DNA from 4 places in the Yersinia sp. 2541 StPb PI genome. Region 1 is predicted to be linked to each of the others. Evidence: predicted binding sites of a transcription regulator. Region 1 holds the regulator's gene; each other region holds the start of a gene.

Region 1 (7,634 bases):
GGTAATGGCGGTGGGAACTCACGGCACCACCTATGGGGGCAATCCTCTGGCCTGTGCCGTCGCTGAGGCTGCTCTGGATGTGATTAATACCCCTGAGGTACTTAATGGTATTGAACAGCGCCACCGCCTGTTTGTGCAGGCGCTGCAAGAGATCAATAACAAGTATCACCTGTTTGACGATATCCGTGGCATGGGGTTATTGATTGGTGCCGAGTTAACGCCGCAATACCATGGCCGTGCGCGCGAGTTGCTGATGGCTGCGGCGGCTAATGGCTTGATGGTCCTCAATGCCGGGCCAAATGTGTTGCGGTTAGCCCCTTCATTAGTGGTGGAGCTGGATGATATCAAACAAGGAATGGCGCGGTTAGAGCAAGCCATCGCCAGTCTGGTCCAGGGTTAACTCAATTATGGAGAGGTATTTTGCCTCTCCATTGCTATACATGCTCCCGTAATCTCTGACTGCGCCAAATACCGTGATGGGGTTGTTGTTGCCAAGCCATGGCAGACACCGTATGCATCACGCTTAAGTGTGACAAAACCCGGCGTAAATTACGTTCCAACTCAGAAATTTGTGTGTCCGGTGTGACATCCGGCATCTGCACGAAATCGTTATTCCCCTCGCTGTTGTCTGACTCCAGCCGTTGCTGGCATTGCTGAATGGCTATCTCACAGAGTTGTAAATAATCTGCCGCCAGTTCGACGCTGAGCTGAATGTGATATTTACCTGGTACTGAACTCCCCAAGGGATAAGCCCGCGTCAGGATAGTCATCTCATTGATATGCCCAACAATCAACTCACTGTGAGTGGCCCATAATCGCATATCTGCCAAATATTTTGAGTTGAACCCCGGCTCTTGCATCGCCTGATTTAAGGAGCTTAACACGGTGTTACTGGCCTTATTTACTTCAATGCGTTTATAGGCCAGTTGGTTGATATCAGGCTCAGGCGTCAGCAGCAAGCGCAAAATCTTCTGATATGCCTCTAGCGCCTGATGGGCATTCTTACGCAGTAAACCGCTCTGCCACTGAGGCCACAGCCATAGGGCGCTGGCAAAGGCCAATGCGCAGCCAATTAAGGTATCTAGCAATCGCGGAACCAAGAAGTCAGCGCCTTCTCCGGTCAATAATTGCAAGATATAGACTGCGGTTATGGTTCTGCCAACAACAGATAGCCCGTAGTTTTTACGTTGAACCAGATAAGCGGCAAGGGTAATGAGCAGCATAATGCCAAGGGTGGCACCCTCTGGCATTGGCAGATGCAATAGACCAGCGGCCAATATCAGCCCAATCAAGGTGCCGAGTGCACGGTGATGGATTCGTACCTTGGTGGCGTTATAACCGTTCTGCGTTACCAGCATCACAGTAAGCAAAATCCAATAAGGTTTGGGTAGATGAATTAAGTTACCGATATAGCTACCTGCTGCCAGTGTTACGCCCAGACGAGCCGCTTCCCGCAGTGCACCTGATTTGAACGACAGATAGCTGATCAACGCCGGCCAGAAAGGTTGTGGTTGTTGGCTGGACATCAGGTCACGGTCATACAGTGGTCGCCGGTCACTCAATAGCTGGGTCACGTGGCTGATATGGTAGTAGTAGAATTGTGCGACCGGGTTGTCTGGGTGTGCCTGTGCGATGCTTGCCAGTTCTGTCAGACCATCATCGGCAGTGAAATGCTCATCAGCATGGTGGTGATAGAGAATGTCGTTGGCGATGCTGCGCATTTGAGCTGAGATTTTCTGGCAATTACGGCGTATCACGCTATCAATCTGTGTCTGCTCCATTAACTCTTGTGCTTTTTCTGGCTGAATCAGGGCCGCAGTAATGTGCTCTTGCAAATCGAGAGCCATTTGGAACAATCCCAACAACCGTTTCTGTTCTTTCTTCGTGGTGTTATGAATCAGATTAAATTGCTGATAAAGCTGATTAATCTTGTCCATAATCGCCTGTTGTCTGTCCAGCAGCGGCGGTATCGATTTTTCCGGCTCAAGGTGCTGAGCAAACAGGCTGTATTTGGTGTCACAATAATCGGCTAGTAAGCGATAAAGCTGACTCAAAGGTTCGCGAATCGGTTGATCCTTGCAGAGTCGGAACCATAACCCGTTAAACACCCCATACCACAGTGTCCCTACGGCACACAGCAACGGGGCTTGCCAGATCGGAGCGCGGCCCACCATGCTGAGGCTGAAAATAGCAGCAATCAGTGCCGCGGGTAACAAATGGCCATTCAATTGGCTAATCGCCCCACTCACTCCTAGAACTAATGCCAGGCTGAGCATGACAGCAGGCAACGGAATACCCCATAGCAGCAGTTGCTGGGTTAGGAAGCTACTCACAGTAAACAGCGCGCCGCCGACCAGCAGACGCCGGAAAAAATGTTGGTGTGGTGTATCCAGTGAGGCAATGTTGCAACAGGCGGGTATCAGAGAAAACATCAAGCCCAGCCGAAGTTCGCCGAGAGCGAACCCTAATGCTGCAGGCAGGCAGAGCACTAATGTTTGGCGTAGTGCGTAATTAACTTCAGGATGATAAATAAGCCGTTGCCATTTCATAAAGGCCCCAGAAATTTATTGATCACAAAAGATTAAAAAACTGATGCCGACAGTATCGGCACCAGTTTAGGGGGAATTAACGGGTGCCGTAGACGACAATCGTTTTACCGTGTGCGGAGATCAGGTTTTGATCTTCCAGCATTTTTAGTATCCGCCCCACGGTTTCGCGGGAGCAGCCAACTATCTGACCAATTTCCTGGCGGGTAATTTTAATCTGCATCCCATCTGGGTGGGTCATGGCATCAGGTTGTTTTGCCAGATTAAGCAGCGTTTGTGCAATACGCCCAGTCACATCAAGGAAAGCAAGGTTGCCCACTTTCTCAGATGTAATCTGTAAGCGACTCGCCATCTGTGAAGATAGGCGCATTAAAATATCTGGATTGACCTGAATCAGCTGACGGAATTTTTTGTAAGAAATTTCAGCCACTTCACAGGCGGTTTTTGCTCTAACCCAGGCGCTACGTTCTTGGCCTTCTTCAAATAATCCAAGTTCGCCGATGAAATCTCCCTGATTAAGATAGGAGAGAATCATCTCTTTACCTTCCTCATCTTTGATAAGCACCGCAACGGAGCCTTTCACGATGTAGTAAAGCGTTTCGGCCTTTTCACCTTGGTGAATCAGCGTACTCTTCGATGGATATTTGTGGATATGGCAATGAGACAGGAACCATTCGAGAGTCGGGTCTGTTTGTGGCTTGCCGAGAACCATTCGCTGTTATCCTCTGTTGTTATCGCTGCCTAACATAACAGGGCTCAGAGTTCCCTGTACGGCGTGCTTATAAAATACACTTTCTCGTAGCATATTAATTTGCTCAACTGCCGAAAGGTATAGCCAAGATACGTACCGGGTAGAAACCCTCCACTGAGTATTGAGAAGCTACCCTATTTAATTCTAGAAACAACACTTTCGGTTCTGTTTGTAGCACAGGATGAAGCCAGTGTCTTGTGTTGTATCGCTTCAGCATGATGAACATCGGGTTACATTGCCAGTTTGTAAATGAAAGGGTAGTCTGGATCAGAAAATTTAACCGGGAGCAAGAGTTATGCAGGCACGTGTAAAGTGGGTTGAGGGGCTGACATTTTTGGGTGAATCGGCATCAGGTCATCAGGTGTTGATGGACGGTAATGCTGGAGACAAAGCACCGAGTCCGATGGAAATGTTGTTAATGTCAGCAGGCGGTTGTAGCGCGATTGATGTGGTCTCTATTTTACAAAAAGGCCGCAATGATGTGCGTGATTGCGAAGTGACATTAACCTCGCAGCGTCGCGAAGAGGCACCGCGTCTATTTACGCAAATCAACCTGCATTTTATTGTCAGCGGCAAAGGTCTGACCGACAAAATTGTGGAACGAGCCGTTGAGCTGTCAGCAGAAAAGTATTGCTCCGTCTCACTGATGTTGGGTAAAGCGGCGACGATTACCCACAGTTTTGAGATCCGTGACATCGCCTAAGCAAACCCTTCGTACTTGAAGCTGCAGGGTTGTTAGCTGCGTTCGCTCACCCGAATCACTTACTTATGTAAGCTCATCGGGATGAGTTCGTTTGCCGCCTACCTGCAGCTCCAATTACTTTGGGTTGGGATAGAGTCAAATTATTTTTCTCTCTCTCCAGCCATTGCTATACTGCGGCTTCAAGAATGAAGGAGATTAACCGATTTTCTCCCCTTCCAGCAACTGCTGCACTAGCGGCGCCATAATCAGCTCCATTGCCAGCCCCATTTTTCCGCCGGGTACCACCAATGTATTGATATTAGAGATAAATGATCCTTGCAACATCGCTAGTAAGTAAGGGAAATCAATTTGATCCAAACCCCGGAAATGAATAACCACAAAGCTTTCATCCAGTGACGGAATCGCTTTGGCAGCAAACGGATTTGATGTGTCAACGGTTGGCACGCGCTGGAAGTTGATATGAGTGCGTGAGAACTGCGGCGTAATGTAGTTGATATAATCATCCATGGAGCGCACTACGGAATCCATCACCGCTTCACGCGAATGGCCGCGTTCGCCGGTATCGCGTACTAATTTCTGAATCCACTCCAGATTGACGATAGGTACCACGCCCACCAACAGATCGACGTGTTTCGCCACATCATGATGTTCAGTCACCACGCCGCCATGCAGCCCTTCATAAAACAGCACGTCGGTGGGTTGTGGTAATGCTTCCCACGGGGTAAACGTGCCGGGAATTTGGTTGTATGGCACCGCTTCATCATAGGTATGTAAATACTTACGTGAACAGCCAGTGCCGTGTTCACCGTATTCCGACACACTTTGCTCCAACTGGCCAAAGTCATTGGCTTCGGGGCCAAAATAGCTGATATGTCGGCCTTGATCTCGTGCTTTACGGATGGCTGCATCCATCTCAGGGCGGGTATAGCGATGGAAACTGTCACCTTCAATTTGCGCTGCGCGAATATTCAATTGCTGAAAGATCTTACGGAACGCCAGGCTAGTGGTGGTTGTCCCTGCGCCACTTGAGCCGGTAACGGCTATAACCGGATGTTTAGTCGACATATTAGCTGTAACTCCATGGGGGTTAGATCTTCAGTGACTGGGCTGCAATCGCCTGTTTTTTTATCGTTGATGATTATTTTTAGGGCAAAGTGGCGGGCTTGTCACCCTGTTTCAGCCAATGTCTTCGTAACAGCGAGAGGACTATTGCTGCTCTTCTGCTCCGGCGCGAAATGCGCTGCGCGGCATAATATTGATGGTTTCATGTAATTCGGACCACACCAATATGGCTTCACCGCTGATCAACTGGCGGCGCACATCCTCGACTTTTTGCGCTAATGAGCGCTCATGCTCGCCGTAATCGGTACCTTCACGTAACACAAAGGCTTCAAGTAAGTTATCCAGCGTTTCACCGTCAACTTGCTGCCAGGGAACTATCATTGCTGTTGCTCCAGATAAGGGGAAAGCCAGGCCGGAATACGTTGTTCCAGCCACATTTGTGGGTGTTTCAATGAGCCACTGACGAAACCAACGTGACCGCCATGTTCGGTTAACTGATAGTCAATATTGGCCGGTAACTCGCTGAGCTCCGGGATAACTTCAGCCGTCATAAACGGATCATCTTTGGCATGAATGATCAGCAGCGGAGTCGTAATCTGCGGCAATAGCGGCAGGGCGCTGCAACGGCGATAATAATCAACGGCATCATTAAAACCATGAATTTTAGCAGTAATGACATCATCAAAATCTCTGATTCGCCGCAACCCTTTCAATTGAGCCAGATCCAAAGGCAGACTTCCGGGGTAATGCAAAAGCTTACGCGTGGCATTTAACTTTAGTTGGCCCAGTAAATAATGCTGATAGACCCGTGAGAAACCTTGCTCCATACGATTAGCACAGGGTTCAAGCATCAGTGGTGCTGACACCACCACTGCGGCCTGCAACAGGCTATCTTGGCCTTGCTCTGCCAAATACATCGCCAGCATATTGCCACCCAAAGAGACCCCGACGGCGGCGGTTGGCACCTGGCCATAGCGCTCTCGAAGCCAGCGGAGAAAGAAGCGAGCATCTTCTGTTTCACCGGAGTGATAAATGCGTGACTTACGATTTGGCTCTCCACTGCATCCACGAAAATGCATCACCACACCGAGCCAGCCTTTGGCTTGCCATGCACTTAATAACCCATGGGCATAAGGGCTGTAAAAATTACCTTCCAAACCGTGGAAGAGTACGACTCTGGGTTTATCTCTCGCCAGCTCGGGATTTTCACTCCAGGCCAGATCGACAAAATCGCCATCAGGCAGTTCCAGCCGTTGCCAGAATGGTTGCAATGTCACATGGCGTCTGACCAGCCGTGGCAGCAGTGTTTGCAGATGTGGATTACTGGCTCCGGCCAGTGGGCGAAATAATTCATGCATATAGTGAATGGAAATCATGTTGTTGCTCTTGTGTGATCAATAACACACTGTTAGCTTCATGGGTATATCGCGCATCATTTTGGGTGGGAGGCACCCGTGTTATGGAACAGATGGGTCTGAGTTTATTTCTTTCAATGGTAGGCTTTCTCTGGGTTGCAGCTATTACCCCCGGTCCAAACAATATGTTATTGACCTCTGCGGGGGCTAACTTCGGCTTTATGCGTTCTATCTGGCTGATGTTAGGTATTATGTTAGGCATGCAGAGCATGTTGCTGTTGGTGGCTTTTGGTGTCGGCGGCCTGATTCTTATCTACCCCTCCCTCCATCTGGTTCTGAAAATTTTGGGTAGCCTATATCTGCTATGGCTGGCATGGAAAATTGCCACTTCTGCCTATGAGAAATTGGAAACCAATGTCGTACCGCCAAAACCGTTGCGTCTGTATCAAGGCTGGTTATTGCAGTTCCTTAATCCCAAAGCCTGGTTGATGGGACTCGGGTCAGTCGCCAGCTTCAGTATGACCGGGGCCGCCTATAATCATTCTATCGTAATGATAAGCCTTGGTATGTTTATGGTGAACCTGGTGGCCGGTATCATTTGGCTGGGTTTTGGTACTTTGATTGGGCGCTTGTTACGCAGCCGCCGTGCCTGGTTTAGCTTTAATATCTCGATGGGCTTGCTGACGGCAGCTTGTGTGTTATTGATTTGGCATTAATCAGTGGAGCTAATAGATGGCCTATAACTATTTTCATGTTGATGCTTTTGTTGGCGCAGGGTTATCTGGCAACCCGGCAGGGGTGTATCTGCTGAAGAAACCGTTGTCGGCCGCAGAGATGCAAAGTATCGCGGCCGAGATTAATTTACCGGAAACCAGTTTTGTCTGGGATGAAGGGGATAAATCGGCGATCCGCTGGTTTACGCCGGAACGTGAAGTCGACTTATGTGGACACGGCACATTGGCGGCGGCGCATGTGATGTTCAGCATCATTAATCCTGGCTTGCATGATATCTGTTTTCGCAGTGCCAGCGGTGACTTGTACGTCAAGCGCGATGGCGATAACTTCGGCCGACTGTCGCTGGATTTCCCTTCATTACCGCCCGACCAAATTGCTGTCGCGGCAGAGTTGAGTGCATTGCTTGGCAGCAACATTCAGCAGGTATGGCAGGCAAAATCTCTGTTGGTGGTGCTGGAAAACGAGCAGCAGGTACAGCAGTT
Region 2 (7,634 bases), 820 kb from region 1:
AGCCTAAAAAACAGTATGTTACTTGATTGTTGCCTTAATATGATACAGCCCTTATCGCTGAGTCTTCGAACGCCAAAATCATGTCGTCAACTAAACGTTGTGCCATTGGAGTTAGTGCCACATTCTGGCTATGAATAAAACTATAGTGCCCCTGAGGTAAAGACTCTTTAATCGGGATATAACACAATCGGTCTTTAAGATAGGGAACGTTTAGTAATTCTTTTGGCGCGATAGTTAAGTACCCTTCATTAAGAATAAGTTGTTCTCCCAGTATTGTTGAATCGCCAATAATTAGAGAACCTAATGGACTCCGACCATTGGGGAAGACAAATTTATTCATATCACTGTAATATCCTGCACTAGCTTTTGGTAGATACCACTTTGCTTCCTTCAATTCAGCTAATGAAGTACACATAGCAAGCGGGTGACCTTTAGAGGCAACGACACAAAACTCTGATGTCATCAGAGGCTTCTCAACAAAGCTACCGAGTGATATATGTGGGTTAACGATACCAACAAAGAAATCCATCTGACCAATACGTAAATCAGGCAACAGCTCTGACAATTGCCCTTCGCTCAGGATTATATTGACGTGTGGATATTTTTTTTGAAACTTTATGATTACATCAGGGAGAATAGAGAAGGATAGTAAATACGAACACCCTAGTGTGATAGTTCCGCTTAAAGATAAGTGAATCTGTTCTATTTCATCAGTGGCCCGTTGTATCTCATTTAAGATTAATTGCATTCTGGGTCTGAAGACTCTTCCCATTTCCGTCAGCACTATCCCCTTAGCTCCTCTTATCAATAAAGGAACACCTAACGTTTTTTCCAAGTCTCTTACCGCTCGAGTCAGTAATGGCTGAGTTTGACCTAATGCCTCAGCCGCAGCACGATAACTTCCATGCTTTATCACGGCATGAAATGCTTTAAGTTGGCTTAGTTTTGGTAACCTATTCATAGAGTATTCACTCTCATCATTCTTCAAATTTATCAAGACTAGATAGTTAAATATAATCCAACGACTAACAGTGCCTGAAAAAGAACAGGCACATCTCTTTGAAGAGTGGGTGGGTATGTGCAAGATTATCTGATCCAGACTTTATAGTGGTCAACTAAAATTGGCCAGAGCCGCCGCTGGCGTTCCACGCTTCTTTGACCCGGCTGCGTTTAACCACTCGCTCAGCATCGGGTTCATCAGTCTGGCTATGCCAATGCCGGTAGCTACTGCGATGAACGTCAAAAATCTGGCACAACGACGTAACCGGATATCGCGCCCTAAATGGGGACAGTTTGGATACCTACGCTAATGCGACAGAACCGTAATAAATGAAGATCAGCAGAAATTAGAATAGATAACGAGCACCCAGCACCACTTCGCTGGAAACCAGACGGGCTTTCATTTGCTCGTCTTTCAACCCTCTAACGTTGTTGAAGTTATTGTAGCCACTTTCAACGTTGCCCATATCAACGTAACGGTAGCCCAGATCGAGGTTAAGACGCTTTATCGGCGCATAACTGATCCCTGCACCAAGTGAGTAAGCTAGGTTGGTTTGCGTATTTGAACCATATTGACGCGAGGTATTACCCTGCCAGCCATCAGATTCTACTTTAGCGATACCTAAACCAAGGGTACCATAAATCGAGAAATCATAACCCAATGCGTAGTCACGGTAAGCATTGAGCATCAAACGTTGTACATCCACTTTGTGGTGATTAAAGCTGTTGGCAAAGGTGGTTGAACCGCTGGTGTATTCGCTCTTTTTCTTGAAAACGTATTCACCTTCAGTGCGCCAGCCATTACCAAACTGATAGCCCGCGGCCGCAGCACCATTAAAAAAGCTCTCTCTTTCGTTACCGCGGACAAAACTCCCAACGCCCGGACGGCTGCTGGTGTCCATATTTTTTGCAGATTGCTCAACATGCAGTAACTTCAGTGAACCGTAATAACCTTGCAAATAATTATCAGCAAAAGCCTGGCCAGAAATAGTCGCTAAAGAAATAGCCAGCACAAGAGGTTTAATATTCATACGTTCCTTGCTTTAAAGAAAATTAATGATGATGTAGAACATCGCAGTCTGGATTATTTACATCATCGCAATTGATTCAGTTAAAATAACCAGCCCGAAGCAAGGAAACAATTCGTTCGATTACTTAACCTACTAGGTATTTTTACTTAGTAAGTGGAGAGCATAAAAAGGGCACTGTGGCAAATAGTCGCTAAGGGGGGTTCCACGCGCAAACCGCCGAAAATTCCGTCTGGCCTGTTAATCGATTTTTTGAGGCATAACCCCGTTGCACAAACGTTCGTTTATGCTTGGTTACTATAGGGCATCGGCAAATCAACGGCTTATTTGATGCAAAAACCTATTGCTAAATCATCCAGAAAGGCAAGAGGTCACTGCAATCCACCCTCGCGGAATTTTCGGCGGTTTGCGCTTACAACCCCATATACAGCACGATTAGTACCATTGGTACCTCAAACCAAAATGTCGTCAAATCACAGCTTCGCTTCCAGTGCCAGTGGGCCTGGTTGCAGTTAATGTGGGTTAGTCTGAATGGAATGCAGGTTGACGCCATCAAATGCAGGTTCATTTGCACTTAATCTGGGTTTACCACTCCGAATACATACAGATAATTCGGGTCGAAAAACGCGATAAATGCAGGTTTGTGAATTTATAAACGCAGGTCGCTACAGATAGCACTTTATACCGATTGCGTGGGGGGTATCACTTGCAGGGACAAAGGATAGCGTTAAAATAGAAATGCCGTTTCAGAAATCCGATAAGCAGAGACAGGAGCCATCATGCCCTACCAAGCAGACCCTTCCCGATATAACCAAATGCAATATCGTTTTTGTGGAAAAAGTGGCTTACAGCTTCCGGCGTTATCGCTTGGGCTGTGGCATAACTTCAGTTTTAACAATACATTAGAATCGCAACGTACATTATTGCGCAAAGCCTTTGACCTAGGGATTACTCATTTTGATTTGGCCAACAACTATGGCCCACCTCCTGGCTCTGCCGAGCAAAATTTTGGTAAATTGCTGCACGACGATTTTAAGCCTTACCGTGATGAGCTGATAATCTCGACCAAAGCCGGTTATAACATGTGGCCTGGCCCGTATGGTGCGGGCAGCTCGCGCAAATATCTGCTTGCCAGCCTGGATCAAAGCTTACAGCGTATGGGGCTGGACTATGTTGATATCTTCTATTCGCACCGTGTAGATGAAAATACGCCAATGGAAGAAACCGCCTCGGCACTGGCTCAGGCGGTACAAAGTGGCAAGGCACTCTATGTGGGGATTTCTTCATATTCTTCTGAGCGTACCGCCACAATGGTCGAGCTATTGCAGCAATGGAAGGTTCCGCTGCTTATTCATCAACCTTCCTACAATATTTTGAATCGTTGGGTTGAGCAGACTCATTTGTTAGATACGCTGGAGCAACAGGGGGTGGGTTGTATTGCTTTTACCCCATTGGCTCAAGGGCTGTTGACGGGGAAATACCTCAATGGCATTCCCGATGATTCTCGAATGAAAAAAGAAGCGGGCGGCTCGTTGAAGGAAAATATGTTATCAGCCGCCAATCTGCGCAGTATCAAGGCACTGAATGCATTAGCTCAACAACGTGGGCAATCATTGGCACAAATGGCATTGAGCTGGTTATTGAAAGATAATCGTGTGACCTCGGTATTGATCGGTGCCAGCCGCCCAGAGCAGTTGGAGGAAAACTGTGTAGCCCTGACTAACCTGAGTTTCAGCGCTGAAGAGTTACGTGAGATTGATCAGCATGTGGCCGAGGGTCAGCTTAATTTATGGCAGGCCTCTTCGGACCGCTAACCGGTGATAACGTGAGAAGCCGGAGATGTTCCCCGGCTTTTTTAGGGGCAAAACCCTTATTTTGCTTTGGGTGATGAGTCCTCCGCCAGCCCTAGCTTCAGTAGTTTGCCGTCACTCTCATCAGTTAGCAGATAGACATAACCATCTGGCCCGACCCGGACATCGCGGATACGCTCACCGCGATCACCCAGTAAACGCTCCTCTGCGATCACTTTGTCACCATCCAACTGCAAGCGAATCAACTCTTTCTGTGCCAATGCCCCGATAAATAGTGAATGTTGCCAGGTGGGGAAGCGGGCTGCGTCATAGAAAGCCATGCCGCTGATACCGGGTGATTTCTCCCAGTAATATGCCGGTTGCTCAGTACCCTCGACATGGGTACCTTTCGCCTCTGGAATGGCTAAACCTGAGTAGTTAACACCATGAGTGGCTAATGGCCAGCCGTAGTTTTTCCCGGCCTGCGGGATATTGATTTCATCGCCGCCTTTAGGACCATGCTCATTAGCCCACATTACTTCAGTCCATGGGTTAAGCGCCAGACCCTGTGGATTGCGATGGCCATAGGACCAGATCTCTGGCTTTGCCGGAGACTTATTGGCAAATGGATTATCTTTTACTACCTTACCATCAAGTGTCAGACGTACGATTTTACCTTGATGTAGGCTTAAGTCTTGAGCCGTAGGGCGCTGATTGTTTTCGCCCAGAGTAATAAAGATATGGCCTTGTTTATCAAAGGCTAATTTGCCACCAAAATGGTTGCCGGTAGATAATTTGGGTTGCTGGCGGAAGAATACCTTGAAGTTTTCAATGGCTGTCCCCTGAGGATTAAGATGGCCATAACCCACGGCGGTGCCCGCTTTACCCTCTTTTCCCACTTCAGCAAAACTTAGGTATATACGGCGATCCTGAGAGAATGTCGGTGATAATGCCACTTCTAGCAGACCACCTTGCCCCTTGGCATAGACTTCTGGTACCCCCTTTAAAGGTTCTGATAGTGGCTTCCCTGCTTGCCATAAACGTAATTGCCCAGAACGCTCAGTGATTAATATTCCCCCATTATCAGGCAGAAATGCCAGTGACCATGGATGATCCAATCCATCCTGTAATTCCGTTACGGTCACCGCCGGAGCGGCAAGGGCGGCCATCGAAACAAATACGCTAAATAACAGGCCACTCAAGCTATAGCCCAGTGTTCTATTTCCCAATATTGTCATCAGTTGCTCCTTTAAAATGCCAACAACTGTTAACTTTAGAGTATTAAGGGCAAGTCAGCGAATAACACCAGTAAAATCAGCGACTACATTACTGTAGCCAGTGCCATGCTGAGGAGTGCATTCTGATTTCGTTTCACAAAAAAAGCTCACAAGCTGAGCAGACGAAAAAGTGGCAAAGGCTAAGTTCAGACAATTCTGCAAACCGATAAGGTGTCCTAATTAATGATGCTGCCAGCCACTCATGGCTATTGCGAGTACGAGAAATCCATAATTGATGAGTGAATAATCATTAACTTAATGATATATAAATACATTAAACTTAATTCGCCTAGAAAAAGAATCATAATTTTGCGATAAACATCACATTGCATTTGCTTAGAAATGTGAAGAGCATCAATGTGAAAAGTCAATTAGAGACGATTATATGACTAGTTGAATTACTGTCTTAACTATCAACGCCATATACTGCCGACAACCAGAAACAATGGGGCTGGGCAAGGGGCACGATAAAGTACAGATAAAGGGAATTCACCATTGCACTGGCATACAGTTAACGTGTGTCTTTTGAACATCAAAAGGTGTTGGGTATGGAAAAGAAAAAAATTTATCTATTTTGCTCAGCCGGTATGTCTACCTCGCTACTGGTTTCCAAAATGAAAGTACAAGCAGAGAAGTATGAGGTGCCAGTGATTATCAATGCTTACCCCGAGGCCCTGGCCGCAGAACATGGTGCCCAAGCGGATGTCATCTTGTTAGGACCACAAATCGCTTACATGTTGCCTGAAGTTGCAAAAATGTTCCCCAATAAACCCGTTGAAGTGATCGACGCGCTCCTATACGGCAAAGTCGACGGTCTGGGGGTATTAAAAGCTGCCGTAGCCGCAATAAAAAAAGCAAAACAATAAGGGGTGCACTGTGAGCGCATTTATTAATTCTCTGGAAAGGGTCATCTTGCCTTTTGCTATTAAAATAGGCAGACAGCAACATATTAATGCTATCAAGAATGGGTTTATTCGGCTGATGCCGTTAACCCTGACGGGTGCCATGTTTGTACTGATCAACAACGTTTTCTTAAGTTTTGGCGAAGGGTCGTTCTTTTTCTCAATGGGCGTACGATTAGATGCCGATACCATTACCATGCTCAATGGTTTTAAAGCGATAGGCGGCAACGTTTATAACGGTACTCTCGGTATCATGTCGTTAATGACACCATTTTTTATCAGTATGGCGTTGGCTGAAGAGAAAAGGGTCGATCCTCTGGCTGCGGCCCTGCTGGCAATTGCTGCCTTTATGACCGTGACGCCATACAGTGTTGGCGAGGCCTATGCCGTCGGGGCTAATTGGTTGGGAGGGGCGAATATTATCTCCGGTATCATCATCGGTTTGGTGGTTGCAGAGCTCTTTACCTTTATCGTGCGACGTAACTGGGTTATCCGCCTGCCAGACAGTGTGCCGACATCAGTTTCCCGTTCTTTCTCTGCATTAATTCCCGGGTTTATCATTCTTTCCATCATGGGCGTGATTGCTTATGCCCTTGGATTGCATGGCACCAACTTCCACCAGATCATTATGGACACCATTTCAGCACCGTTGTCGAAAATGGGCAGTGTTGTGGGATGGGTGTATGTCATGTGCTCCTCACTGTTGTGGTTCTTCGGGATACACGGTGCGATGGCCTTATCTGCACTGGAAAGTGGCATTATGATGCCATTTGCATTGGAGAACGTCGCAACCTATACCCAGTATGGTTCTGTTGTTGCGGCGCTGGCTGCCGGTAAAGAATTCCATATGTGGGCTAAGCCGTTTGTTGACTCCTATATCTTCTTGGGAGGCACTGGCGCAACACTTGGACTGGTTATTGCCATCTTTATTGCTTCTCGCCGTGAAGACTATCGTCAGGTAGCAAAATTGGGTGCACCGGCTAGTATTTTCCAGATTAATGAACCTATCCTATTTGGTTTGCCGGTCATAATGAACCCGCTGTTCTTTATTCCGTTCATCTTGGTTCAACCGGTATTAGCAATTATCACTTCAGTGGCGTATTACACCGGCCTTATTCCGCCAATCACCAATATTGCGCCGTGGACCATGCCGGTCGGCTTAGGTGCCTTCTTCAATACCAACGGCAGCATTGCCGCGATGTTATTAAGTTTATTCAACTTAGGTATCGCGACATTGATGTATTTGCCATTCGTAATAATTGCCAATAAGGCGCAGAGCGAGATAGATCGTCAGGTTGAAAGTGAAGAAGAGATTGCTGATAGCTTGAAATTCTAAGCGTTAAATCTGTTTATCGTATAAGGCTGGAGGCCGGTATGAAATATCAATTTCCCGATGATTTTTGGTGGGGCAGTGCCACCTCCGCAGCCCAATCCGAAGGGGCGTCACTGCGGGATGGCAAGAGCAAGAACATCTTCGATTATTGGTACGAAATTGCACCGGAACGTTTTCATGGTCAGATTGGTCCTGAAAACACCTCCACCTTTTACGATAACTATCAGCAAGATATTTTGCTATTAAAGCAACTGGGCCATAACACGTTCAGGACATCGATTTCATGGTCGCGGCTGATACCAAAG
Region 3 (7,634 bases), 3.9 Mb from region 1:
TGGTTATATCCGCACTCTGCTGGGTAAAGCGATGCGCTTGCGTATCGTACCGGAACTGACCTTCGCTTATGATAACTCATTGATTGAAGGCATGCGGATGTCTAACCTGGTGACTAACGTCATCAAAAATGATGTAGAACGTCAGGTTAATCCAGGTAACGACGAGGAGAAGTAATGGGGCGTCCACGTCGTCGCGGCCGTGACATTAACGGCGTTCTGTTATTGGATAAGCCGCTGGGCCTCTCCTCTAATGACGTTTTGCAGAAAGTAAAACGTCTCTTTAGCGCTAACCGCGCAGGCCATACCGGTGCACTCGATCCACTGGCGACCGGTATGTTGCCTATCTGTCTTGGTGAAGCGACCAAATTCTCTCAATTCTTGCTGGATTCTGATAAGCGCTACCTGGTGGTTGCCCGTTTGGGCCAGCGCACAGATACTTCGGATGCCGAAGGTGCGTTAATCAGTGAGCGTGAAGTTAACGTCACTCAGGCGCAGATGGATGCTGCTCTGGATAGTTTCCGCGGCGATAGCCAGCAGATACCTTCCATGTATTCGGCACTGAAGCATCAAGGTAAACCGTTGTATGAATATGCCCGGCAGGGGATTGAAGTAGAGCGCGACGCCCGTAGCATTACCGTGTATGAATTGCTGTTTATCCGCTGGGAAGGCAATGATCTTGAGCTGGAAATTCATTGCTCAAAAGGTACCTACATTCGCACTATTGTTGATGATTTGGGTGAATTATTAGGCTGTGGGGCACATGTTAGCTATCTGCGTCGTTTGCAAGTGGCCGCTTACCCAAGTGATCGCATGGTGACTTTAGAGCAGTTGACTGCCATAGTTGAAGTGGCACAGGCAGAAGAGCGCTCACCAAATCCAGAGCTGGATTTACTGTTGCTACCGATGGACAGTGCAGTATTAAACTTCCCTGAAGTCAATCTGTTACCTGCTGTTGCAGCCTATGTAAAGCAAGGGCAACCGGTGCATGTTGCTGGCGCGCCAAGCGAAGGTATGGTCCGTATCACTGAAGGCGAAGAGCGTAACTTCATTGGTATCGGCACTATCGCAGAGGATGGCCGTGTTGCACCCAAACGCCTGGTAGTAGAGGCGCAGGAAGATGCACTGTAGGCCATACTCTATATAATTCGAGTTGCAGGAAGGCGGCTACCTTGCGATTCCGCAGTGCAAAGAGTAGAATAGTGCGGCTTACATATTGGGTTGCTGAATTAGAGATCGGCGCCTGTTTTAATTTATCTATATATTTGGAGTTGTATCATGTCTCTAAGTGTTGAAGCGAAAGCTAAAATTGTTGCTGACTTCGGTCGCGGTACCAATGACACCGGTTCAAGCGAAGTTCAGGTTGCTCTGTTGACTGCTCAAATTAACCATTTGCAAGGTCACTTCTCCGAGCACAAAAAAGATCACCACAGCCGTCGTGGTCTGCTGCGTATGGTATCCACGCGTCGTAAGCTGCTGGACTACCTGAAGCGTGAAGATGTAGCACGTTATGCTTCCCTGATCGAGCGTCTGGGTCTGCGTCGCTAAGTCTGCGAGTTTCGGGAGAAAGGGGCCAAATTGGCCCCTTTTTTCTAAGAAGCAATGATAAAATACGTTAGTATATTGTTGTTGTTCTATAGGATTTGTCTACCCAATAGATTTCGAGATGTAGGAAGGCGGCAAGCGAAAGAGTCCCGATGAGCTTACATAAGTAAGTGATTCGGCTGATTGAACGCAGCCAACACAGCTACATACCGAAAGATGACGGGTATAAATAGGATCTTCCGGTGCAGAGGTTCGCGCGGCTAATGAGAGACTTTAACTCAATTAGAGTTAAGGATTGTCATTAGTCGCGAGGATGCAGTGTGAAGATATTAGTAACAGGTGGATGAGGTCGTCAATACGATCCGGCACCGCATAGTATAAGGATACTATTTTGCTGACTCCGATTATTCGTAAATTCCAGTACGGTCAACATACCGTTACCATTGAAACCGGTATGATGGCTCGCCAGGCAACGGCTGCTGTAATGGTAAGCATGGACGACACCGCAGTATTTGTGACTGTTGTTGGCCAAAAGAAAGCCAAGCCAGGTCAGAGCTTCTTCCCTCTGACCGTTAACTATCAGGAGCGTACTTACGCTGCTGGCCGTATCCCAGGTAGCTTCTTCCGTCGTGAAGGCCGCCCAAGTGAAGGCGAAACACTGACTTCACGTCTGATTGACCGTCCGATCCGCCCACTGTTCCCAGACAGCTTCTTGAACGAAGTGCAGGTGATTGCGACCGTTGTTTCTGTTAACCCACAAGTTAACCCAGACATCGTGGCACTGATTGGTGCCTCAGCAGTGCTGAGCCTGTCAGGTATTCCATTTAACGGCCCAATTGGTGCTGCTCGTGTTGGTTACATCAACGACCAGTATGTGCTGAACCCAACGACCGATGAGCTGAAAGAGAGCCGCTTGGATCTGGTTGTTGCCGGTACTGCTGACGCAGTATTGATGGTTGAATCAGAAGCACAGATTCTGTCTGAAGATCAAATGTTAGGCGCGGTCATCTTCGGCCACGAACAACAACAAGTTGTGATTGAGAATATCAACGCTCTGGTTGCTGAAGTTGGCAAACCTAAGTGGGATTGGCATGCAGAGCCAGTTAACGAAGCGCTGCACGCGCGTGTTGCTGAGCTGGCAGAAGCTCGTCTGGGTGATGCTTATCGTATCACTGAGAAACAAGAGCGCTATACTCAGGTTGATGCTATTAAAGCTGACGTCACTGAAGCGCTGTTGGCACAAGATGAATCTTTAGATGCTAGCGAGATTCATGACATTCTGGGCGATGTTGAGAAAAACGTCGTTCGTAGCCGCGTATTGCGTGGCGAGCCACGTATCGATGGCCGCGAAAAAGACATGATCCGTGGTCTGGATGTGCGTACTGGTGTATTGCCACGTACCCATGGTTCTGCGTTGTTCACCCGTGGTGAAACTCAGGCGCTGGTTACTGCAACACTGGGTACTGCCCGTGATGCGCAAAATATTGATGAGCTGATGGGTGAGCGTACTGACTCATTCCTGCTACACTATAATTTCCCTCCATATTGTGTTGGTGAAACAGGTATGGTTGGTTCACCTAAGCGTCGTGAGATTGGCCATGGCCGTCTGGCGAAACGTGGTGTACTGGCAGTAATGCCAAGCCCGAGCGAGTTCCCTTACACTGTTCGTGTGGTTTCTGAAATCACCGAGTCTAACGGTTCTTCCTCAATGGCTTCTGTTTGTGGTGCTTCTTTGGCCCTGATGGATGCAGGTGTGCCAATTAAAGCCGCTGTTGCGGGTATCGCGATGGGTCTGGTTAAAGAAGGCGAAAACTTTGTTGTTCTGTCTGATATTCTGGGTGACGAAGATCACTTGGGCGACATGGACTTTAAAGTGGCCGGTAGCCGTGACGGTATTACTGCACTGCAAATGGACATTAAAATTGAAGGTATTACCCGCGAAATCATGCAGGTGGCTCTGAACCAGGCCAAGGGTGCGCGTCTGCACATTCTGGGTGTTATGGAACAGGCTATCAGCACACCTCGTGGTGATATCTCTGAGTTTGCTCCACGTATCTACACCATGAAAATCAATCCTGAGAAAATCAAGGATGTGATCGGTAAAGGTGGTTCTGTGATTCGTGCGCTGACTGATGAAACTGGCACTACCATTGAAATCGAAGATGATGGCACCATTAAGATTGCAGCAACCGACGGCGATAAAGCGAAACACGCTATCCGTCGTATCGAAGAAATCACTGCTGAAATCGAAGTGGGCCGTATCTATGCGGGTAAAGTAACTCGTATCGTTGATTTCGGTGCATTTGTGGCAATCGGCGGCGGTAAAGAAGGTTTAGTTCATATTTCTCAAATCGCTGACAAGCGTGTAGAGAAAGTGACTGACTATCTGCAAATGGGCCAAGAAGTGCCAGTTAAAGTAATGGAAGTTGATCGCCAGGGCCGTATCCGCCTGAGCATCAAAGAAGCCACTACTCCTGACGCAGAAGCTCCGGCACCAGAAGCAGCAGAGTAATAAAGTATTCCATAGCTCCTTACCTCTGGTGAGGGGCTGTGTTATCTCGAGGGCAGGATGCTCTTGTGTTAAACAAATGGATGAAAGGATATTTATCCAATGTTTGTCTTCGGGAGTAGGAAATGAAGCCTTTCTTGCGCTGGTGTTACGTTGCGACAGCACTCATGCTGGCAGGATGCAGCAACCATGATTGGCGTAAAGACGAGGTGTTGGCTATCCCGTTGCAACCTACGTTGCAGCAGGAAGTGATTCTGGCTCGCATGGAACAAATCCTTGCAAGTCGGGCACTTACGGATGATGAGCGCGCGCAGCTTTTATATGAGCGCGGAGTGCTGTATGATAGCCTCGGGCTACGGGCACTAGCGCGAAATGATTTTTCGCAAGCGTTAGCTATTCGTCCTGATATGCCAGAAGTTTTTAACTATCTGGGCATTTATTTAACGCAGGCAGGCAATTTTGATGCTGCCTATGAAGCGTTTGATTCTGTACTAGAGCTTGATCCAACTTACAATTACGCGCGTTTAAACCGGGGTATCGCTCTGTATTATGGCGGTCGACTCCCGTTGGCGCAGGATGATCTGCAGGCGTTTTATCAAGACGATCCAAATGATCCCTTCCGTTCGTTATGGCTGTATCTGGTGGAAAGAGAAATCGATCCCAAGGCGGCTGCAGTAGCGTTACAACAGCGCTATGAAAAATCGGACAGAGGGCAATGGGGATGGAATATTGTCGAATTCTACTTGGGCACGATCAGCGAAAAAACGCTGATGGAAAGGCTCAAGTCAGATGCAATGGATAACACTTCGCTCGCTGAGCATCTCAGTGAAACTGACTTCTATTTAGGTAAACATTACCTAAGTCTGGGGGACAAGGACACCGCTTCGGCGCTGTTCAAACTGACGGTAGCTAACAACGTTCATAATTTTGTTGAGCACCGCTATGCATTGTTGGAATTGGCGCTTTTGGGCCAAGAACAAGACGACCTATCGGAATCGGACCAGCAATAGCTGACGAACAACTATTAGCCTGACTACCTTGGTTTTTACCAATGTTAATCACCCTAACAGGTGATGGCCTTTTTGTTCGTTTTATAATCTAATTTGAGCCGGTTCACACTTTTCAATGAAAATGACTGAAAATTTTCTCGACGAGTTATGTAGACTGGCTGCCATTATTAATGAGGCACGTGTACATGACTACTGAGCTTGAAACCTCTTTTGCTGATCTGGGGCTATCTGCTCCTATTCTTTCTGCTCTGACTGATCTTGGTTATGAAAAACCATCTCCTATCCAGTTGGAATGTATCCCACACCTGTTAAACGGCCGTGATGTTCTCGGCATGGCGCAAACAGGCAGTGGTAAAACAGCCGCGTTTGGTTTGCCGCTGTTACACAATATTAAAGCTGAGCTGAAAGCTCCACAGGTTCTGGTGCTGGCACCAACCCGTGAGTTGGCTATTCAGGTCGCACAGGCATTGTCTGATTTCTCTAAACACATTAATGGCGTCAACGTTGTAGCCCTTTACGGCGGCCAGCGTTATGACGTTCAATTACGCGCTTTGCGCCAGGGGCCACAAATTGTTGTTGGTACCCCAGGTCGTCTGTTAGACCACCTGAAACGCGGTACTCTTAACCTGTCCAACCTGAGCGGTTTAGTGTTGGATGAAGCAGATGAAATGCTGCGTATGGGCTTTATCGAAGACGTCGAAAACATTCTGGCGCAGATGCCGGCTGAACATCAGACCGCACTGTTCTCTGCGACTATGCCAGATGCGATCCGTCGTATTACCCGTAAATTTATGAAAGATCCACAGGAAGTCCGCATTCAGTCTAGCGTGACTACCCGCCCTGACATCAGCCAGAGCTTCTGGAGAGTGGGTGGCGGCTATCGCAAAAACGAAGCACTGGTACGTTTCCTGGAATCTGAAGATTTCGATGCAGCTATTATCTTCGTGCGTACCAAAAATGGCACACTGGAAGTGGCTGAAGCCTTGGAAAGTAGCGGTTATAACTGCGCTGCCTTGAACGGTGACATGAACCAGTCTTTACGTGAGCAGACACTGAACCGCCTGAAAGATGGCCGTCTGGATATTCTGATTGCAACTGACGTTGCGGCACGTGGTTTGGATGTTGACCGTATCAGCTTGGTCGTAAACTATGATATCCCTATGGATTCAGAGTCTTACGTTCACCGTATCGGCCGTACTGGTCGCGCCGGTCGTGCTGGTCGTGCGTTGCTGTTCGTTGAGAACCGTGAACGCCGTCTGTTGCAAAACATTGAACGCACCATGAAACTGACTATTCCAGAAGTTCAGTTGCCAAACCCCGAATTGTTGGGTGAACGTCGTTTAGCTCAGTTTGCTGCTAAAGTTGGCCAACAGCTGGAAAGCAGTGATTTGGACCTGTACCGTGCATTGCTGGCTAAGCTGCAACCAGAAGAAGAGTTTGATCTCGAAACCCTGGCTGCTGCACTGCTGAAAATGGCACAGGGCGAACGTCCTCTGATTCTGCCACCAGAAGCTCCGCGTCGTCCGCAGCGTGAATTCAATTCCCGTGATGACCGTGGTAGCGATCGTGGCCGTGATCGTGGTGACAGTCGTCGTGAGCCTCGCCCTGACAGCCGCGCTGACAGCCGTGATGGTGGTGAGCGTCCAGCACGTCGCGAACGTCGTGATGTTGGTGAGATGGAACTGTACCGCATTGAAGTGGGCCGTGATGATGGTGTTGAAGTTCGTCATATCGTTGGCGCGATTGCTAACGAAGGCGACATCAGCAGCCGTTACATTGGTAATATCAAGCTGTTTGCTTCGCATTCAACTATCGAGTTGCCAAAAGGCATGCCGGGCGAAATGTTATCTCACTTCACCCGTACCCGTATCCTGAACAAACCGCTGAACATGCAGTTGTTGGGTGATGCGCAGCCACATGAACGCCGTGAGCGTCCTGCTGGTGGTGCTGGTGCCGGTGGTGAGCGTCGTGGTGGTGGTGGCCGTTCATTCGGTGGCGAACGTCGTGATGGCGCAGCAGGTGCTCCTCCTCGTCGTTCATTCGGTAGTGACCGTGCTCCAGCCGGTGGTGGCGAACAACGTCGTGGCAACCGTGATGGTCAGCGCTCAGCAGCTCCGCGTCGTGAAGATGCGCCAGCGCCAGCAGCAGCGGCACCTACTCGCCGTCGTTTTGGTGACGCATAAGTCTTAATCATTTCTGATGATTAAAAATAAAAACCAGCCCTTGGGCTGGTTTTTTTATGTCTATAATTTTGCTTCAGTTGGCGGGTTATAGGTGCTCAACAGCTTGTAACTCTGGCTGTAATCCTGCAACTATTTCAAATGAATATAGTCGTGCCTGATGGTCGAAAATCTGGCCATTCACCATCAATTCGTCAGCCTGGGTCTCCCGCAGTAATGACTGAAGCCCATGCCGCACTTTACTTTTATCACCAATAATAGATAGGCGTAGCGCCTGATCGACACCAAATTGTTCGGCGGGTGAGCAGATATTATCCATGTTTTCTACTGGTGGCGGTAGTTGACCTGGCGTGCCGCGGCGTAAATTGACAAATTGCTGCTGCATGGAGGTAA
Region 4 (7,634 bases), 2.1 Mb from region 1:
AATCTGGCCAAGCCAGTGATTGTTACCGGCTCTCAGATCCCGTTGGCAGAGTTACGCTCTGATGGGCAAACCAACTTGCTTAACGCCCTCTATCTGGCCGCGAACCACCCAGTGAATGAAGTCAGTCTGTTCTTTAACAACAAATTATTCCGTGGCAATCGCACCACTAAAGCCCATGCTGATGGTTTTGATGCTTTTGCCTCCCCGAATCTGTCAGTACTGCTTGAGGCTGGTATTCATATTCGGCGTATGGTGTCGGTCGAGTCACCAGCCAATAATGGGCCATTGATTGTCCATAACATCACCCCTCAACCGATCGGTGTGGTGACTATTTATCCTGGGATATCCGGCGCGGTGGTGCGCAACTTCCTGTTGCAGCCCGTTAAAGCCCTGATTTTACGTTCTTATGGTGTGGGAAACGCACCACAAAAAGCCGAGTTACTGGATGAGTTAAAAAATGCCAGCGAGCGAGGTATTGTGGTAGTGAATTTGACACAATGTATTTCCGGTAGAGTCAATATGGAAGGCTATGCAACCGGTAATGCATTGGCCCACGCCGGTGTTATCAGTGGCTTTGATATGACGGTCGAGGCCGCACTGACAAAACTACATTATTTATTGAGTCAATCTTTAACCCCTGAAGACATTCGCCGGTTAATGCAACAAAACCTGCGTGGTGAACTCACTGACACTAACTGATCCGGTGGAATATCAATGAATGCGGCACTGCTTTTAATTGATTTACAAAATGACTTTTGTCCGGGAGGGGCGCTGGCTGTTACTGAGGGTGATCAGGTTATTGCCATTGCCAATCAAGCTATTGATGCCTGCCTTAGCAAAAAGATACCTATTATTGCCAGCCAGGATTGGCACCCTGCCGGGCACCGCAGCTTTGCCGTCAATTCAAATGCGGAATCGGGTACCGTAGGTGAGCTGGATGGGTTACCACAAGTTTGGTGGCCAGTGCATTGTGTGCAAAATGAGCCAGGGGCCGCCTTACATCTGCAATTGAAACAACACGCAATTGATGCCACGTTCCGCAAAGGCCAAGATCCTGATATTGATAGCTACAGCGCTTTTTTTGACAATGGTCGGCGAGCAAAAACCCCTTTGGATGAGTGGTTACGGCAGCAAGGGATAGATCGTTTGTTCATTATGGGGCTGGCAACTGATTATTGTGTGAAATATAGCGTCTTGGATGCATTAGCTCTGGGTTATCAAACAACGGTCATCAGTGACGGTTGTCGCGGGGTCAACCTACAACCGCATGACAGTCAACACGCCCTAAATACGATGCATAAAGCAGGGGCAAGCTTACAAACACTGGCACAGTGGCTAGCTGAAATGGATTCAGCAAGCAAATAACTGGCAATAAAAATAGCACCAACGGAGCCTCACTCGGCTCCGCTGATTTTGATAAATCTTGTGGGTAACAGCCCTATTCTGGCTTCAGTTTTACCAATGTTGGCTGGCTGAATTGCTGTTTCAATTCTTGCTTGGTTTTCATCACAATTTGGCCATCAGTGCCAATACTCATATGCTGAGCATCCTCATTGTGACGGGCTTGCCATAGCATTACCATTTGCAGACTATTCTCTTTCTGCTCAGGTGTCAGTGCCACACCATCCGGCCATTTACCCAACTCAACCGCTTGCATCAAACGTTGATAAATTTCAGGTGTCATCACTGAAATCAGGTCTTCAAGCTCCATCAAAGTATCCTTAGCAAAACGAATAATAAGCTGAATCGATTTTTCAACATGCATAATCGTTGAGTATCAACCGGCAATCTGCTCGCCATTCTGGTCATCAACAAAATTCAATGACGCCGAGTTCACGCAATAGCGCTCGCCCGTAGGCTGCGGCCCATCGGGGAAAACATGGCCTAAGTGAGCATCACAATTACCACAACGAATTTCAACTCGAATCATATTGTGTGAATTATCATCAATATAGCGGATAGAGTCATCTTTGATAGGTTGGTAAAAACTCGGCCAACCACAGCCAGAGTCAAATTTCGACTCTGAGATAAACAAAGGTTGATGACAACACAGACACTCATAGATGCCATCGCGTTTGTTATGCAGCAATTTGCCACTAAACGGGGCTTCTGTCCCGCGCTGCTGGGTGACATGACGCTGAATATCGGACAGTTTCTCAATATCGGGTGTAGAGTTCAGTTCTTTAGCCATTTGTGCGGTTCTCTGGCAGGGAATAAAGTCAACGAAAACAACGTTTAATAATAACAAAAAATTAACAACAAAGCAGTTAAAATTGTCCTAAACTGTATGCCATCAAAGTGACAACCGCATATACCCTTTATACTTGACGCGGCAGGGTTGTTAGCTACGCTCATTCACCCGAATCACTTGCTAATGTAAGCTCATCGGGATTCGTTCGCTAGCTGCCTACCTGCAACGCCAATCATTTTGGGTATAAATGCGATAAAAATCGCAAATATTACCGATTCTCACTTTAAACTGAATAATTCGCCCCAATATAAAAATGAGGCTAATCGTATCTGGAAACGCGTGATTAATGTTCGATCTAACGTCGTTGGTTTGATTTGTAGCAATAATTGACACGATTCCGCTTGACGCTCGGCAAGGTTTTTGTAATTTTACAACCAACCTTTTATTCACTAACAAATAGCTGGTGGAATATATGACTATCAAAGTAGGTATCAACGGTTTTGGCCGTATCGGTCGCATTGTTTTCCGTGCTGCTCAGGAACGTTCTGACATCGAAATCGTTGCAATCAACGACCTGTTGGACGCTGAATACATGGCGTACATGCTGAAATACGACTCTACCCACGGTCGTTTCGACGGTACTGTAGAAGTAAAAGACGGCCACTTGGTTGTTAACGGTAAAACCATCCGTGTTACCGCAGAGAGAGATCCGGCTAACCTGAAGTGGAACGAAGTTAACGTTGACGTTGTTGCTGAAGCAACTGGCCTGTTCCTGACCGACGAAACAGCACGTAAGCACATCGCTGCCGGTGCTAAGAAAGTGGTTCTGACTGGTCCTTCTAAAGATGACACCCCTATGTTTGTTATGGGCGTCAACCACAAAGAATACGCGGGTCAGGAAATCGTTTCTAACGCTTCTTGCACCACTAACTGCCTGGCTCCACTGGCTAAAGTTATCAACGACAAGTTCGGTATCGTTGAAGCGTTGATGACCACTGTGCATGCAACTACTGCAACGCAAAAAACTGTTGATGGCCCGTCTCATAAAGACTGGCGCGGCGGTCGTGGCGCATCCCAGAACATCATCCCTTCTTCTACTGGTGCCGCTAAAGCAGTTGGTAAAGTTATCCCAGCACTGAACGGCAAACTGACAGGTATGGCGTTCCGCGTTCCTACTCCTAACGTTTCAGTTGTTGACCTGACTGCACGTCTGGAAAAACCAGCTTCTTACAAAGAAATCTGTGCTGCTATCAAAGCGGCTTCAGAAGGCGAGCTGAAAGGCGTTCTGGGCTACACCGAAGACGACGTTGTTTCTACCGATTTCAACGGCGAAAAACTGACTTCAGTATTCGATGCTAAAGCCGGTATCGCGCTGAACGACAACTTTGTGAAACTGGTTTCTTGGTACGATAACGAAACTGGCTACTCAAACAAAGTTCTGGACCTGATCTCTCACATCTCCAAGTAATAATGGATTGATGTAGATTTCTGCCAAAAGCCACCTTCGGGTGGCTTTTTTATTTGTAGCTATAATAAATTGCGCAATATCAATGATTCACCACTACGGTGTCGTCCATTTGCTACAAGATTTACAGCCTGTGATATTATCGAGAATCTGAAATTCAAAGGATCCCTGCTCCCTTTCCCATAAGGCCAAACGAATGAACGAGAAAGTATTCACCCTACCTGTTGTTGAACAAATTTCGCCTTACATCAGCCAACGCCAACTGGATGAATTGCCGGTAGTGGTGGTTTCTCATCCGAAGGTGCGTGCCGCAGTAAGCCTACAAGGCGCTCATTTGCTGGCCTATCAACCTAGCGGTGAGCAACCTATCATTTGGCTGAGCAATAACACGCCGTTTAAAGATGGCGTCGCTATTCGTGGTGGCGTGCCAATCTGTTGGCCTTGGTTTGGTCCATCAGCACAACCTTCTCATGGTTTTGCCCGTCTACTGCCATGGACTCTCAGTGCCCATGATGAAAACGAGAATGGAGTTATCCTGACCTTCACACTGGAAGACAGTGATGAATCCCGTAAATACTGGCCGCATGCCTTCACATTGATTGCCCGCTTCAAGCTGGGTGATGAGTGCGAAATGGAGCTGGAATCACACGGTGATTATCAGGCAGTAGCCGCGCTACATACTTACTTCCAGATTGGCGACATCGACCAGATTAAAGTCAGTGGCCTGGGTGAGAAATACTTCGATAAAGTGCTAAAAATTGCCGATGCCACACAACAAGGCGATTTAGTGTTTAACGGCCAGACTGACCGTATCTACACACAACCCGAAGCCTATAGCTTGATAAAAGATGCGGCGCTCAAACGCACCATTGAAGTACATCATCATCACCAAAGTGATGTAGTGGCATGGAATCCAGGTGCAGAGTTGTCTAGTAGCATGGTTGATATGCCAAACGAGGGTTTTAAAACCATGGTTTGCGTGGAAACAGCGCGAGTGAATAAGCCGTTGGTGGCAACACTTGACGCCCCGGCGCGTCTTGCCATGACCATCCGTAGCCGTAAAAATAGCTAACGTTCCAGATGTCGTTAGGCACAAAAATGGGGCGCTATGCCCCATTTTTTATGGCTCAACATTACCGCGTCATTAATTAGCGGAAAGTATAGGTCACGCCAGTCCACAACACGCCGCTGTAAGATGCATCAACCATTGGGCTATTTTTCACTTCACTGGCCAGGCGCACATAGCGGCCGGTAAAGAACGCATTCCAATTCGGATTGATGTTGTAGTTCACCGACAACTCAAGATATGGCGACCAGCTATCACTTGGGTTGTATTGCGCCAAGCCACTACGGGCAGATTCAGCACCGCTCACGCCATAGTAATAACTGTTTTGATCACCACTGTTCCAGTTAAAACCTACCCCCGGCGTCAGCGTCCAGCTATCGACGTTAAAGCGGTAAAGGTAAGCCAAATCGCCGATAAAACCACCACTATTATCCAGCACATCGCCAGAGAACATAGCGCGCAACGTCCCCCAATCCTCAATATGAGAATATGACATCCCCGCCATCATGGTACTGCGGCGTTTATCCAACTGCTTCATCTGCTGATCATCACTGTCACCTGGCGTAAAGTGCAGCGGTAAGTAATAAGCATCGATTGATAAGCGATTATTGTCATCTTTCCACAGGTAATAACCCGCAGCTAAGGTACGGAAGTAGAAATTATCGCTTTCATAAGAAATGATAGGTACCGGATAGACACGGTCATTCTTACCCCGATAAGGGTCTGGGCTGACTAACGCAGAAGCCCCCAAAGACCAGGTCCCTGCCATTGCCGTCGGCATGCAAACGGCCGTAGCGACTGCTAAAGCAGCCAGTGTTTTTATTTGCTTGGCTTTTAAAGAATGTTTTTTCACGGATTAAATCCCATTGGTAACAAAATAATTAGTTAACTTAGTGTAAATCAATTGGTTGCCCGTGGCGAAATCTTTACACATGTCAGCCAGATATCGATATTGCTTGTATAACTTATCGCCGATAACCAAGAGGCTGACAACCTAAAAATTTACGTAGATTTGATTACAATAAAATATCGAGATATTCAAATAGATAAGTTCAAGCAATCATATACAAAACACTACCAATCTAATAATAAATAGATTTAATTACCAAATAATGGTTATTTATTGTTTGAGGGGTGGCAAATCTGTGGTCTGGCTTAACTTGACCTTTGGAGGAGACACGGCCATAACAATAAGGTAGTAGTTTCAAAATTTTAACCCAATAAAGCGCTACTACTATTTTATGTTCCCAACCATTCAAACAGGACGGGCATCGCTATGAACATATTTGATCACTATCGCCAGCGCTATGAGGCGGCCAAGGACGAAGAGTTCACACTCCAGGAGTTCCTCACAATCTGCCAGCAAGATCGCAGCGCGTATGCTAATGCGGCTGAGCGTCTGCTGATGGCTATTGGTGAGCCAGTCATGGTCGATACCGCGCTTGAGTCCCGCATGTCTCGACTGTTCTCTAATCGGGTTATCGCTCGCTACCCTGCTTTTGAAGAGTTTTATGGCATGGAGGAAGCCATAGAGCAGATCGTTTCCTATCTCAAACACGCCGCCCAAGGGCTGGAAGAGAAGAAACAGATCCTGTATTTGCTGGGTCCCGTGGGTGGTGGTAAGTCATCATTGGCTGAACGACTGAAAGCCCTGATGCAACGGGTGCCTATCTATATTTTAAGTGCTAACGGTGAACGTAGCCCGGTCAATGACCACCCGTTATGTCTGTTCAATCCGCAGGAAGATGCGGCGATTCTGGCCAAAGAATACAGTATCCCAAGCCGCTATCTCGGTACGATTATGTCGCCATGGGCGGCAAAACGCCTGCACGATTTTGGCGGTGATATTACCAAGTTCAAAGTTATCAAGGTCTGGCCTTCTATCCTTGAACAAATTGCGATAGCGAAAACCGAACCCGGTGATGAAAACAACCAGGATATCTCGGCACTGGTCGGTAAAGTTGATATCCGTAAACTTGAAAATCACGCCCAAAACGATCCCGATGCTTATGGTTATTCCGGTGCTTTATGCCGTGCTAACCAGGGGATCATGGAATTCGTCGAGATGTTCAAAGCCCCAATTAAGGTGCTGCACCCACTACTGACCGCGACACAAGAAGGGAACTATAACGGAACCGAGGGGATATCCGCCCTGCCATTCAGCGGTATAATTCTCGCGCACTCTAACGAATCCGAGTGGGTAACATTCCGTAATAACAAGAATAATGAGGCATTCCTTGACCGTGTTTATATTGTCAAAGTGCCTTATTGCCTGCGGGTATCAGAAGAGATCAAGATTTACGACAAACTGTTAAATCACAGTGAGTTGACCCATGCGCCTTGTGCACCTGGCACGCTGGAAACGCTGGCACGCTTCTCGATTCTCTCAAGGATGAAAGAGCCAGAAAACTCCAGTATTTACTCTAAGATGCGAGTGTATGACGGTGAGAGCCTGAAAGATACCGATCCTAAAGCCAAGTCTTATCAGGAATATCGCGACTACGCTGGGGTTGATGAAGGTATGAACGGCCTTTCTACTCGTTTTGCCTTTAAAATCCTCTCCAGAGTATTTAACTTCGACCACGCTGAGGTGGCTGCTAACCCGGTGCACCTGTTCTACGTACTGGAACAGCAGATCGAACGCGAACAATTCCAACAAGATGTTGCGGAGAAATATCTCGAACACCTGAAAGGCTATTTAATCCCGAAATATGCTGAATTTATTGGTAAAGAGATTCAAACCGCCTATCTGGAGTCTTACTCTGAGTATGGTCAGAATATTTTTGACCGTTATGTTATCTACGCCGATTTCTGGATTCAGGATCAAGAGTACCGTGATCCTGACACCGGGCAACTGTTTGACCGTGAATCACTGAATGCTGAACTGGAGAAAATTGAAAAGCCAGCGGGTA

What was found. Region 1 encodes CRP, which controls carbon source genes, mostly activating them, when cyclic AMP is high. Its sites were predicted from a motif close to ATGTGANNNNNNTCACAT; they were not measured.
Region 2: the regulator CRP is predicted to act here: its motif matches at 5,404-5,421, upstream of V1953_RS04865 (PTS sugar transporter subunit IIB).
Region 3: the regulator CRP is predicted to act here: its motif matches at 5,153-5,170, upstream of yrbN (protein YrbN).
Region 4: the regulator CRP is predicted to act here: its motif matches at 2,439-2,456, upstream of gapA (glyceraldehyde-3-phosphate dehydrogenase).

The regions. Positions count from the first base shown of each region.
Region 1 covers NZ_JAZGQB010000001.1:278,606-286,239, forward strand. The annotation lists gene argD (bifunctional acetylornithine/succinyldiaminopimelate transaminase) at 1-400, shown strand, start outside; gene V1953_RS01090 (YccS/YhfK family putative transporter) at 435-2,549, opposite strand; gene crp (cAMP-activated global transcriptional regulator CRP) at 2,626-3,258, opposite strand; gene V1953_RS01100 (OsmC family protein) at 3,593-4,000, shown strand; gene V1953_RS01105 (phosphoribulokinase) at 4,196-5,065, opposite strand; gene V1953_RS01110 (YheU family protein) at 5,207-5,443, opposite strand; gene V1953_RS01115 (hydrolase) at 5,440-6,420, opposite strand; gene V1953_RS01120 (LysE family translocator) at 6,531-7,133, shown strand; gene V1953_RS01125 (PhzF family phenazine biosynthesis protein) at 7,150-7,634, shown strand, end outside.
Region 2 covers NZ_JAZGQB010000001.1:1,103,015-1,110,648, forward strand. The annotation lists gene V1953_RS04840 (LysR substrate-binding domain-containing protein) at 35-961, opposite strand; gene V1953_RS04845 (hypothetical protein) at 1,116-1,256, opposite strand; gene V1953_RS04850 (outer membrane protein) at 1,347-2,030, opposite strand; gene mgrA (L-glyceraldehyde 3-phosphate reductase) at 2,807-3,841, shown strand; gene V1953_RS04860 (PQQ-dependent sugar dehydrogenase) at 3,898-5,055, opposite strand; gene V1953_RS04865 (PTS sugar transporter subunit IIB) at 5,643-5,960, shown strand; gene chbC (PTS N,N'-diacetylchitobiose transporter subunit IIC) at 5,971-7,332, shown strand; gene V1953_RS04875 (glycoside hydrolase family 1 protein) at 7,371-7,634, shown strand, end outside.
Region 3 covers NZ_JAZGQB010000001.1:4,178,453-4,186,086, reverse strand. The annotation lists gene rbfA (30S ribosome-binding factor RbfA) at 1-175, shown strand, start outside; gene truB (tRNA pseudouridine(55) synthase TruB) at 175-1,128, shown strand; gene rpsO (30S ribosomal protein S15) at 1,276-1,545, shown strand; gene pnp (polyribonucleotide nucleotidyltransferase) at 1,934-4,054, shown strand; gene nlpI (lipoprotein NlpI) at 4,177-5,061, shown strand; gene yrbN (protein YrbN) at 5,177-5,257, shown strand; gene V1953_RS18720 (DEAD/DEAH family ATP-dependent RNA helicase) at 5,247-7,244, shown strand; gene V1953_RS18715 (luciferase-like monooxygenase) at 7,330-7,634, opposite strand, start outside.
Region 4 covers NZ_JAZGQB010000001.1:2,418,419-2,426,052, forward strand. The annotation lists gene ansA (asparaginase) at 1-699, shown strand, start outside; gene pncA (bifunctional nicotinamidase/pyrazinamidase) at 715-1,365, shown strand; gene V1953_RS10760 (YeaC family protein) at 1,439-1,711, opposite strand; gene msrB (peptide-methionine (R)-S-oxide reductase MsrB) at 1,778-2,191, opposite strand; gene gapA (glyceraldehyde-3-phosphate dehydrogenase) at 2,664-3,659, shown strand; gene V1953_RS10775 (D-hexose-6-phosphate mutarotase) at 3,853-4,728, shown strand; gene V1953_RS10780 (MipA/OmpV family protein) at 4,805-5,575, opposite strand; gene yeaG (protein kinase YeaG) at 5,999-7,634, shown strand, end outside.